2 regions of the Ruegeria sp. AP12 genome follow, and region 1 is predicted to be linked to the other one. Evidence: riboswitches for the same ligand, from Rfam matches in the RefSeq annotation. Region 1 holds a riboswitch; the other holds the start of a gene.

Region 1 (5,281 bases):
TCTGATCGACTCCGGTCGGGTTGGGTACAATTTCGACCTTCTCTTTGGCCTGACCTACCAGATCGACCTGTCCTGCCCGGCCCGGTTTGACGCTCAGGGGCAGTTGATCGACAATTCTCACCGCCGCATCCGGCAGGCCAGAATTGACGGGTCTACGCTTGACCCCAATCAGGATTTTGTGGTCGCGCTCAACAACTATCGCGCCAATGGTGGCGGGCATTTCCCGTTTGTGGAAACGGCTGAGCCGATCAACCTGCCCGCAATAGATATCAAGCGAATCCTACGCGATTATCTGACCGGGACCCTGCCCGCCGACCCGCTGTCTCAGGCGGTTCATCCGTTTTCGTTCACGCCGCAGGTCGGGGTTCAGGTGATCCTTAGAACAGGGCCCGGCGCGCTGAAGTACCTGCCCGAATTGCAGAACTACGACCCTATCGTTCTGGACCCAGACCCGCAGGGGTTCGAACGCATCCGGCTGACACTCTGACGGGTTGTCATTTTCCCCAGGCTTCCCTATATCAAGTGCTGAGAGGTTGGCGCGGGCGAGCGCCTCGCCAACCTGGTCAGGTCCGGAAGGAAGCAGCCACAACGAGCCCCGCTTGGGTCGATGTCCAACCTCTCACCTTTCCCCCACGTATCCGCTCATCAGCACGATCAGGCAACCAAACGGGGCCAGATTGCCGAATTCCGGCGGGCAAATGCGCCGATATGGCCGATCTCTTTCACTCCGAACTCCTTGGGCGACAACAGGTGCCGCCGCGCGCCCAGCCCATACAGATCCGCCAGACGCCATACGGCTTTTGGCGGGACGGTCTGATCGTCGTCGCTGGTGAACAGATCCACCGGAACACCCAGATCCGACCAGCGCGCCGGTGGCAGTTTTTGCCCGATCTCAGGCACATAATTCAGCGGCGCGGTGCACCACCTGCGCCATTGCCAATAGACAGAGCCCGGCAGATCGGCGCCGAACCCAATGGCTTTACCGGGCAGATACCCCAGGGCTTTCACAAGCAGCGGTACATGCCCATGCCAGAACGCCCAGGCCAACCCCCGATAGGGCCATGGGTGATCGGACAGCGTCACCAACCCCGAGCAGACACAGATCATCCGGTCGATCTGGTCAATATCCGGCTGAATCGGCCCCAGCATTCCGCCGACGGAATGACCAATGCTCCACTGCCGGGCGTCGGGAAACCTTCGGCGCATCTCGGCCCGTGCTGCGGGCATATCGATCAGCGCCCAATCCGACATCGTGACCTGCGAGTCGCTCATGGGGCCGGAAACAGAGTGACCGAAATCACGATAGTCATACGTCAGGCAGGCCATGCCACGCTCGGCAGCCAACCACCGGGCAAAGTGCTGGTAGTAGTCGCGCGGCACACCGGTCGCCCCGTTCAGTACCACCACCGTTTCGGGATCAGTAAAAGGCCGATACAGCCGCGCCGACAGCTGCGCCGGACCAGCGGGAAACTGGAAATCCTCGATCTTCACGTGCTGCTGCGTGTCCAACATCGAACCTGTGGGCCTTTCTGAACCAATCGGTTTACCTGCCCAAGAGGCACAACAACCCGCAGCCGAGTCAACCCTGCTGCCACTTGACCACACGTCGCCCGGCACAAGGCATGTGTACGTGACCCCCAAAACCCCGCTTGACTCAGAACGCGAACAGACGCTAGCGGTTGTGTGATGGTTTCCGATCCACACAATAGGTCGGGATGAAAAGGGAACACGGTGCGGTTCTGCCCGGTCAAACCGGAACGAACCAAGGCCGCGACTGCCCCCGCAACTGTAAGCGGTAAGCGATGCCGGAATGCCACTGGCCGAAAGGCTGGGAAGGTCGGCAAAGCAACGACCCGCAAGTCAGGAGACCTGCCATCATCAACGTAACCGAAACTCGGGCGGGGTGTCCGGGCAGGTCCTGACAGCGCATAGCTGAAACGCCTGCCAACGTCCCCGTCCGCCGCGCGGAGGGAGCAGGATGATCTGGAAGACAAAAACCCACGAATACGTGGCGACCATTTGCCAACGCACAGGCGGGCCCTGCCCCGCAATGGCGCGCATGGCACGCGCGCTGGCAGAGGCGATGAACAAGGCCGACCACGTCACCAGCGAACGATTCGAAATCGAAGGCAGCAGCGACCTGACGCATTGCGCGCAAGGGTGCATGGCCCGCTTTCGCGCCGGACCAGAACAGATACGCATCTTCTGCGGGACCGAGGCGGACACGCCGATCCAAACGCTGGATACCTATGCCGACCTGATTTTTAACGAAACATGCGCGGCCCTTCCGTCCGGGGCCTTGCCAAGAACGCCTTGCGCCATGCTTGAGGTCTTGGCCCTGAGGCCTTCAAGACCAGTGCAGGAACCGGCACGGGTATCAGCCTGAACGCGCATCCAAAGCTGCGTGGGTCGCATTCGTGGCCCATGCCATCTGCTCGTCGGTTTCCACCGCGCAGGGGCGCAGGGCCCGCAACCGGGCCAGCGCCTTGTCTGCCGGTTCCCCGCATTCCAGCATCAGGCGCAAGACCACCATACCGGATCGCCCGCACCCACCCCGGCAATGCACCAGCACCCGGCCACCGCCGGACAAAGCCTGCCGCGCCGATGCGCTGACCGACCCCCACCGATCCTGAACGGCGCGCGGCGGAGCGCCAAAATCCTCGACCGGCAAATGAACCCATCGGCTGGCGCGGCCCTGAATGTCACTGCCAAAGGTCCGGGCCCCGTCCTGCAACATCTCAACTTCCGTGGTCATCGAGATCACAAGACCGGGTTTCCAATCCGCGATTGTATCCAGATCGCCCGCATAATCTCCGCCGCGTCCCGGCATCGAGGTCACCGCAAGTGTTCCGCCTCCGACTTGCAGCGCGTAGACGACCAGTTGCGACATCAAAGATTTCCTCCCAAACCCAAGCCTGCTTTTAAAATGTGCTTCAAAAATACTGAGATTCCAGTTTACGCCGATCTCGGGTCTTTCCAAACCAAATTTCGCCGACCCTGCGGTGGACGCGGGCTGCAGCGACCACTACGCTGCGACGACGTCCCGAATCCGCCAGAGCAGACATGACCGACACAGACAGCCCCGCCTATCAGGTTCTCGCCCGCAAATACCGTCCGGAAACCTTTGCTGATCTGGTGGGTCAGGATGCCATGGTGCGCACGCTGAAAAATGCGTTCGAAGCCGACCGGATCGCCCAGGCCTTTGTCATGACCGGCATCCGCGGCACCGGCAAGACGACCACGGCGCGGATCATCGCCAAAGGTATGAACTGCATCGGCCCGGACGGAAGTGGCGGTCCAACGACTGAGCCCTGTGGCGTCTGCGAGCATTGCACCGCGATCATGGAGGGCCGCCATGTCGACGTGATGGAGATGGACGCCGCCAGCCGTACCGGCGTCAATGATATTCGCGAGATCATCGACAGCGTCCGCTACCGCGCCGCCTCGGCCCGCTATAAGATCTATATCATCGATGAGGTTCACATGCTCTCGACCAGCGCCTTCAACGCGCTGCTCAAGACGCTGGAGGAGCCGCCCGAACATGTGAAGTTCATCTTCGCGACCACCGAGATTCGCAAGGTGCCGGTCACGGTCCTGTCCCGCTGCCAGCGCTTCGACCTGCGCCGGATCGAGCCCGAAGATATGATCGGTCTGCTGCAAAAGATCGCCAGCGCCGAAGGGGCCGAGATTGCCGAGGACGCGCTGGCCTTGATCACCCGCGCGGCCGAGGGGTCTGCCCGCGACGCAACCTCACTGTTGGATCAGGCGATTTCTCACGGCGCAGGCGAAACCACCGCCGACCAGGTGCGCGCCATGCTGGGGCTGGCCGACCGTGGCCGGGTGCTGGACCTGATGGATATGATCCTGCGCGGCGATGCCGCCGGGGCCCTGACCGAGCTTAGCGCGCAATATGCCGAAGGGGCCGACCCGCTGGCGGTGCTGCGCGATCTGGCCGAGATCACCCATTGGGTCTCGGTCGTCAAAATCACGCCGGACGCAGCCGAGGATCCGACAGTATCCCCTGATGAGCGCGCCCGTGGCCAGCAGATGGCCGACGCCCTGCCCATGCGTGTGCTGACCCGCATGTGGCAAATGCTGTTGAAGGCGCTGGAGGAGGTCTCGGCCGCCCCCAACGCCATGATGGCCGCCGAAATGGCAGTGATCCGTCTGACCCATGTGGCCGACCTGCCCAGTCCGGAAGAACTGATCAAACGTCTGCAGGATGCACCTGCGCCACCAAATGGCGGACCGGGCGGCGGTATGCCGATCCACGGCAACGGCACTGCACCGGTTGAAGCGCGCGCAGCACCGACCTATACGCCTGCGCCTCGCGGGGCAGGGGGTGCTCCGGTCGCGGCGCTGGCCCAGGACACGCAGGCCGCTTTGGCGCGCTATCCCAGTTTCGATCACGTGGTCGAACTGATCCGCGTCAACCGTGATGTGAAACTGTTGGTCGAGGTCGAAAACGGCGTGCGGCTGGTTTCCTATCAGCCGGGACGCATCGAGTTTACGCCTGCGCCGCAAGCCCCGACGGATCTGGCCCCACGGTTGGGCTCGGCCCTGCAGCGGTGGACAGGCAATCGCTGGGCCGTGTCGATTGTGTCCGATGGCGACGCGCCGACGATTGCCGAGATTCGCGACAGGGCGGAACTGGCGCTGAAAGAAGAAGCCTCGGAACACCCGCTGGTTCAGGCCGTGCTGGCACATTTCCCAAAGGCCAAGATCACCAGAATAGAAACCCCCGAACAACGCGCGGCACAGGTCGAAACCGAAGCCCTGCCAGAGGTCGAGGATGAATGGGACCCGTTCGAAGAGGATTAACTCGACCCCCGCCCCATGACCGAGGAGCCTGATGCGCACAACCCCGCTGCACCCCAAATTCGGCCTGATTGTTCATGACGTCGACCTGCGCGAGGTCACGCAGGATTATCTCTACCCCCAGATCCGGCATGCGTTTGAAACGCATTCCGCTCTGCTTTTTCCGGGGCAGAGCATCTCGGATGACGATCACATGCGTCTGGGTGAACTGTTTGGTCCGCTGGAAAATCGCGAACAAATGGCGGCGGGGCGCGATGTGGAGTTTCAGGTGTCGGAACTGTCCAATCAGACAGAGGACGGCTTGCGAGCCCGCGATGATCTGCGCCTGCTGGATTTGCAGGCCAATATGCTGTGGCACACGGACAGCACGTTCCTGCCTACCCCTGCTCTGATCAATATTCTGACCGCCCTCGTGGTCCCACCCAGCGGCGGCGAGACGGAACTTGCCTCGACACGCGCCGCC
Region 2 (5,281 bases), on a different contig from region 1:
CACGCAATCCTCTGGACGCCCCATAAGAAAGCTGCTAAAACGCCTGTCACACCACGGCAAGTATTTGATTTTACTTGAAAAGGCGAGTTGGCGGAGTGGTGACGCAGCGGATTGCAAATCCGTGTACACCGGTTCGATTCCGGTACTCGCCTCCACTTCCTTCAATACCTTCACCTCGCGACGCAAAGACGAAAGCGCGCCTCCCTTAGGAATCGCGCCCCGCCGGGACAACCTCATAACCCGGTTCTTCAGGTTCATCGTCCTGCATTTCAGGTGGAAAGCCGGGCGCGCGGATGTCGAGGCCGGTGGCGTCTTCCAGGCGTTTGATGATGTTGGGCGACAGCTCGCGGTCACCGTAACGAGCGATGCCGTCCTCGAAGATCTTGATCATGATCGGGTTGATCTCAAGTGGGACACCCGCGCGGTCGGCGACGTCCTGAAACAGGCCGATATCCTTTTTGACAAGGTCCATTGTAAAGGAAATATCGCGCGAACCGTTCAGGATGACCTGGCTTTCGGTTTCATGCACAAACGACGTACCGGACGAGATCTTGATCGCCTCATAGGTCGTGTTCAGGTCCATCCCGGCGGCTTTGGCGGTCACCAATGCCTCGGCGCAGGTGATCAGGTTGGCGGTGGCCAGATAGTTGGTCAGAACTTTCAGAACCGAGGCCGAGCCCAGATCGCCCGTATGCAACACCCGACGGCCCATCGTTGTCAGGAAGGGCAGGATTCGCTCAAAGGTATCCCGGTCGCAACCCGCGAAGATCGAGATATTGCCGGTTGCCGCCCGGTGGCATCCGCCGGAAACCGGGCAATCAACCGCCGCCCCGCCCCGCTCGATGACCATGGCACCCAGCCGCTTGGCCTCGGCCTCGTCGGTGGTGGACATTTCCATCCAGATTTTGCCGGGGCCGACCTCGGGCAACATCTCCTGCATCACCGCGTCCGAAGCGGCAGGCGATGGCAGGCAGGTGATCACCGCGTCGCAATCGCGCATCAGCTGGGCCGGGCTTTCGGCGGCCTTTGCGCCCTTTTCGACGAATTCTTCCACCAGGTCTGCATTCAGGTCATGGACCGTCAGGTCGATCCCGTTGCGCAGCAACGAGCCCGAGAGTTTTCCGCCCACATTTCCAAGTCCGATGAACCCAACTTTCATTATTCGCGTCTCCCTGCGTGTTTTCCGGTATGCGACCATGTCGCGGGCACCGCGTCATGCCGCCCAGCGACGCTGGCAGGTCGCTTTTCATCCTAGCCACGCGATGGTGGTCGCATCGCGCTTGACAACCTGCCCACACGTGCCGCATGTCCCTGTCGTTGGTGTCGGCGACAGCCGATGAAAAGGGAATGCGTCAACGGTTTATCCGCCAAACGCAGCCGCCCCCGCGACCGTGACCGGAGAGGGTGCCCAATGCCACTGGCCTGCCAGGCCGGGAAGGCGGGACATCCGACAGAGGAGCCAGACGAACCGGGCCTCTGACATCCGCAAGCCGGGAGACCTGCCAGCACCCGAAGTTGAAACCGGGCGGGGTGTTCCGGTGTCGGGTCCATGTGCATCGCGTGGCCCGCATGAAACCCCGTCCCCCGCGAAGAGGATTTGGGGGGATGAGAGACATGACCGAGACTGCGCCGGTCGAGCTGCTGGTTTGCACCACGTGCCGCCGTGGTCTGCCCATCGAGGATGATGACCAGCGCCCCGGCACATTGCTGCACAAAGCGCTGGAACAGGCGGACCTGCCCGAGGGCGTCACACTGAAAGCCGTCGAATGCCTGTCGAATTGCGATCAGGGCTGTTCCATCGTGCTGCGTGGCGGGCCGGATCGCTGGACCTTTGTCTATGAGAACCTCAACGAAACCGATCACGTTGACGTCATCGTCGACGGAGCGACCAAGTATCTGGCCACCGAGGACGGCTTGGTCAAATGGCGCGAGCGCCCCGAACATTTTCGCAAAAACTGCGCCTCGCGCATTCCCCCGATTGGAGCCCTGAAATGAGCAACCTCGAAAAACTCCCCGTCACCGTCATCACCGGCTTTCTGGGCTCGGGCAAAACGACGCTGGTCAAGCATCTGATGCAGAACCCGCAAGGCAAACGTCTGGCCGTGGTGGTCAACGAGTTCGGCGATGTGGGCGTTGATGGCGACATCCTGAAATCCTGCGCGATCCCGGATTGCCCGGCGGAAAACATCATGGAACTGGCCAATGGCTGCATCTGCTGCACCGTGGCCGATGACTTCATCCCCACCATCGAGGCGCTGATGGCGCTGGAGCCGCGCCCGGATCATATCCTGATCGAAACTTCAGGCCTCGCCCTGCCGAAACCGCTGCTGAAGGCGTTCGACTGGCCCGATATCCGGTCGAAGATCACCGTGGACGGCGTGATCGCCTTGGCAGATGCCGAGGCTGTCGCCGCCGGTCGCTTCGCCCCGAATGTCGAGGCGGTGGATGCCCAGCGCTTGGCCGATGACTCGATCGACCACGAAACACCTTTGTCGGAGGTGTTCGAGGACCAGATCTCCTGCGCCGACATCATCCTGCTGACCAAACCCGATCTGGCCGGTCCCGAAGGTGTGGCGAAAGCCAAAGAAATCATCGCGGCCGAAGCCCCGCGCCCTCTGCCCGTGGTTGAAGTGGCCGAAGGTGCCGTGGACGTGCGCGTCGTGCTGGGCCTTGAGGCCGCCGCCGAGGATGACATGGACGCTCGACCGTCGCATCACGACGGCCACCACGACCACGAGCATGACGATTTCGAAAGCATCATCGTCGAACTGCCGGAACAGACCGAACCCGCCGATCTGGTCGCCAAGATCGAACGTCTGGCGAATGAGCTGAACATCCTGCGCGTCAAGGGCTATGCCGCCGTTCAGGGCAAACCCATGCGTCTGCTGGTGCAGGCCGTCGGTGCCCGCGTCCGGCACCAATATGACCGCCCCTGGGAGCCCGGTGAGGAGCGCCGCTCGCGCCTTGTGGTCATTGCCGAGCATGACGACATCAAAGAAGCCGCGATCCGCAATATCCTCGTGGGTGTGACCGAGGCTGCCGAGTAAGCCATGCACGTCGTCTTCCGCGAAAGCCACGGGTTAGAGGAAACCGAGACCCCGACCGATCTGGGCCAGAGCCCGGCGGATTTGGTGGTGCTGTCGTTCTCGGACAGTGACCTTGGCGCTTTTGCGGCGGGCTGGCATCGCGGTGGGGGCGCTCACGGGCGGATGCCGACGATGCGGCTGGCGAACCTGACGGCGCTGAAACACCCTTTGTCGGTCGATACTTATGTCGAACAGACGCTGGAGGGTGCAAAGGGCATCCTGATCCGCCTGATCGGCGGGGTGCCCTACTGGTCCTACGGGTTGCAACAGGTTCTGGCACTGGCGCAGGCCAAGGGCATCGCGCTGGCGGTGCTGCCTGCGGATGGGCGCGAGGATACGCGGCTGGATGACTATTCCACCCTTCCCGTCTCGACCCTGCGGCGGCTGGCGCATCTGTGCGACACCGGTGGAGAGGTCGCGGCACAGGCCGCCTTGGCGCAGATGGCGCTGGCGGCGGGGCTTTATGCCGGACCGGTGATGGGGGCCAAGACTCTGCCTGAATGTGGCGCTTGGTGCCCGGACCGCGGCGTGATCCCGGTGGATACGGCGTTTTCGGGCGATGCGAAACGCATCCTCGTCACCTTCTACCGCGGCTATCTGACCTCAGCCGACACCGCCCCGGTCGCGGTCCTGATCCGCAGCCTGCGCGCTCGGGGTTTTGAGGCGGTGGGCCTGTTCGCTCCGTCGCTGAAAGCCCCTGTAGCGGCGGATTGGCTGCGTGAACAGGTCGTGGCACTGGCCCCGTCGGCCATCATCAACGCCACCTCATTCTCGGGCAAAGGCGCGTCGGGCACCTCGCCTCTGGACGCCGCCAACGTGCCGGTGTTTCAGGTCGCGCTGGCCACCTCGCGCCGCAAGGCATGGGCCGAGGCGGAACGCGGGCTATCCCCCGCCGACCTCGCCATGCATGTGGTACTGCCCGAAGTGGACGGGCGGATTTCAGCGGGCATCGCCTCGTTCAAGGAACCGGGCAAGCGCGACCCGCATCTGGAATATTCCCGTTTCGCCCACCGGGCCGAGCCCGAGCGGATCGAAGCGATCATCGACCGCGTGTCAGGCTGGCTTAACCTGCACGACAAACCCAAAGCCGATCAGACGCCTGCGCTGGTGCTGTCCACCTATCCCGGCAAGGACTGGCAGATGGCCCATGCGGTAGGCCTCGACGCGCTGACCTCGGCCGAGGCGATGCTGTCCGATCTGCAAGGCGCAGGCTATGACACCACCCCTGCCGAGCCGATTGCCGATGCGCTGCCGGATGCCCGGATTTCATGGCCGCTGCAGGACTACCTGACCGCATTGGCCGAATTGCCCGAAACCCTGCGCAGTGATCTGCAATCCGTCTGGGGCAAGCCCGAAGATGACCCGGCCTGCGCCGATGGAGCCTTCCATTTCACCGCCCTGCGACGCGGCAAGGCCCTGATCGCACTGCAACCGGAACGCGGCTCGCCCGAGCTGCGCGATGACGATTACCACGACCTCTCGCGCACTCCGCGCCACGGCTATGTGGCGTTTTACCTGTGGCTGCGCCAAGGGCTGGGTGCGGATGCGCTGATCCATATCGGCGCGCATGGCACGCTGGAATGGCTGCCCGGCAAATCCGTCGCCCTGTCCGCCGATTGCTGGCCCGAGGCGCTGATCCGCGATCTGCCGGTCATCTACCCGTTCATTGTCAACGACCCCGGCGAGGCCGCGCAGGCCAAACGCCGGATCGGGGCCGTCACGCTGGGCCATATCCCGCCCGCGCTCAAGGAAAGCGGTACGCCGGATCGGATGGTGCGGCTGGAATCTCTGCTGGACGAGTTTTCAAACGCCGATGGGCTGGACCCCAAGCGCCGCGACCGCCTGCAAGAGGATATCCGGGATGAGGCGCAGGCCATCGGGCTGGAAAGCGACCTGGACCTCGATCAGGCCACCTGTACCGCCGAGGCGATTACCCGCATCGACCGCTTTGTCTGTGACATCAAGGAAAGCCAGTTCGGCGACGGGCTGCATGTCTTTGGCCGGGTGCCCGACGTGACCGGCAATTTCGACCCCGCGCCCTCGGCCCATGCCGAACGCACCGCTTTGCTGGACGCATTGGCGGGCAAACGGATCGAGGCTGGCCCTTCGGGTTCCCCCTATCGGGGTCGGTCGGATGTGCTGCCCACCGGGCGCAACCTCTACACCACCGATCCACGGTCCGTGCCCACGCGTGC

The links. Region 1 has a riboswitch for cobalamin ahead of ACR0E6_RS19945 (hypothetical protein). Riboswitches for the same ligand answer to the same signal wherever they lie in the genome.
Region 2: it holds a riboswitch for cobalamin, as region 1 does, so the genes downstream of both, ACR0E6_RS01740 (DUF1636 domain-containing protein) here and ACR0E6_RS19945 (hypothetical protein) in region 1, are expected to answer to the same signal.

The regions. Positions count from the first base shown of each region.
Region 1 is NZ_JBQFVZ010000011.1:544-5,824, reverse strand. It holds gene ACR0E6_RS19960 (bifunctional 2',3'-cyclic-nucleotide 2'-phosphodiesterase/3'-nucleotidase) at 1-487, shown strand, start outside; RNA gene ffs (signal recognition particle sRNA small type) at 527-625, shown strand; gene ACR0E6_RS19950 (alpha/beta hydrolase family protein) at 655-1,512, opposite strand; cobalamin riboswitch at 1,671-1,891, shown strand; gene ACR0E6_RS19945 (hypothetical protein) at 1,979-2,386, shown strand; gene ACR0E6_RS19940 (protein-tyrosine phosphatase family protein) at 2,378-2,890, opposite strand; gene ACR0E6_RS19935 (DNA polymerase III subunit gamma/tau) at 3,064-4,821, shown strand; gene ACR0E6_RS19930 (TauD/TfdA dioxygenase family protein) at 4,853-5,281, shown strand, end outside.
Region 2 is NZ_JBQFVZ010000001.1:348,511-353,791, reverse strand. It holds tRNA gene ACR0E6_RS01750 (tRNA-Cys) at 82-155, shown strand; gene ACR0E6_RS01745 (NAD(P)-dependent oxidoreductase) at 206-1,198, opposite strand; cobalamin riboswitch at 1,302-1,521, shown strand; gene ACR0E6_RS01740 (DUF1636 domain-containing protein) at 1,615-1,995, shown strand; gene cobW (cobalamin biosynthesis protein CobW) at 1,992-3,047, shown strand; gene cobN (cobaltochelatase subunit CobN) at 3,051-5,281, shown strand, end outside.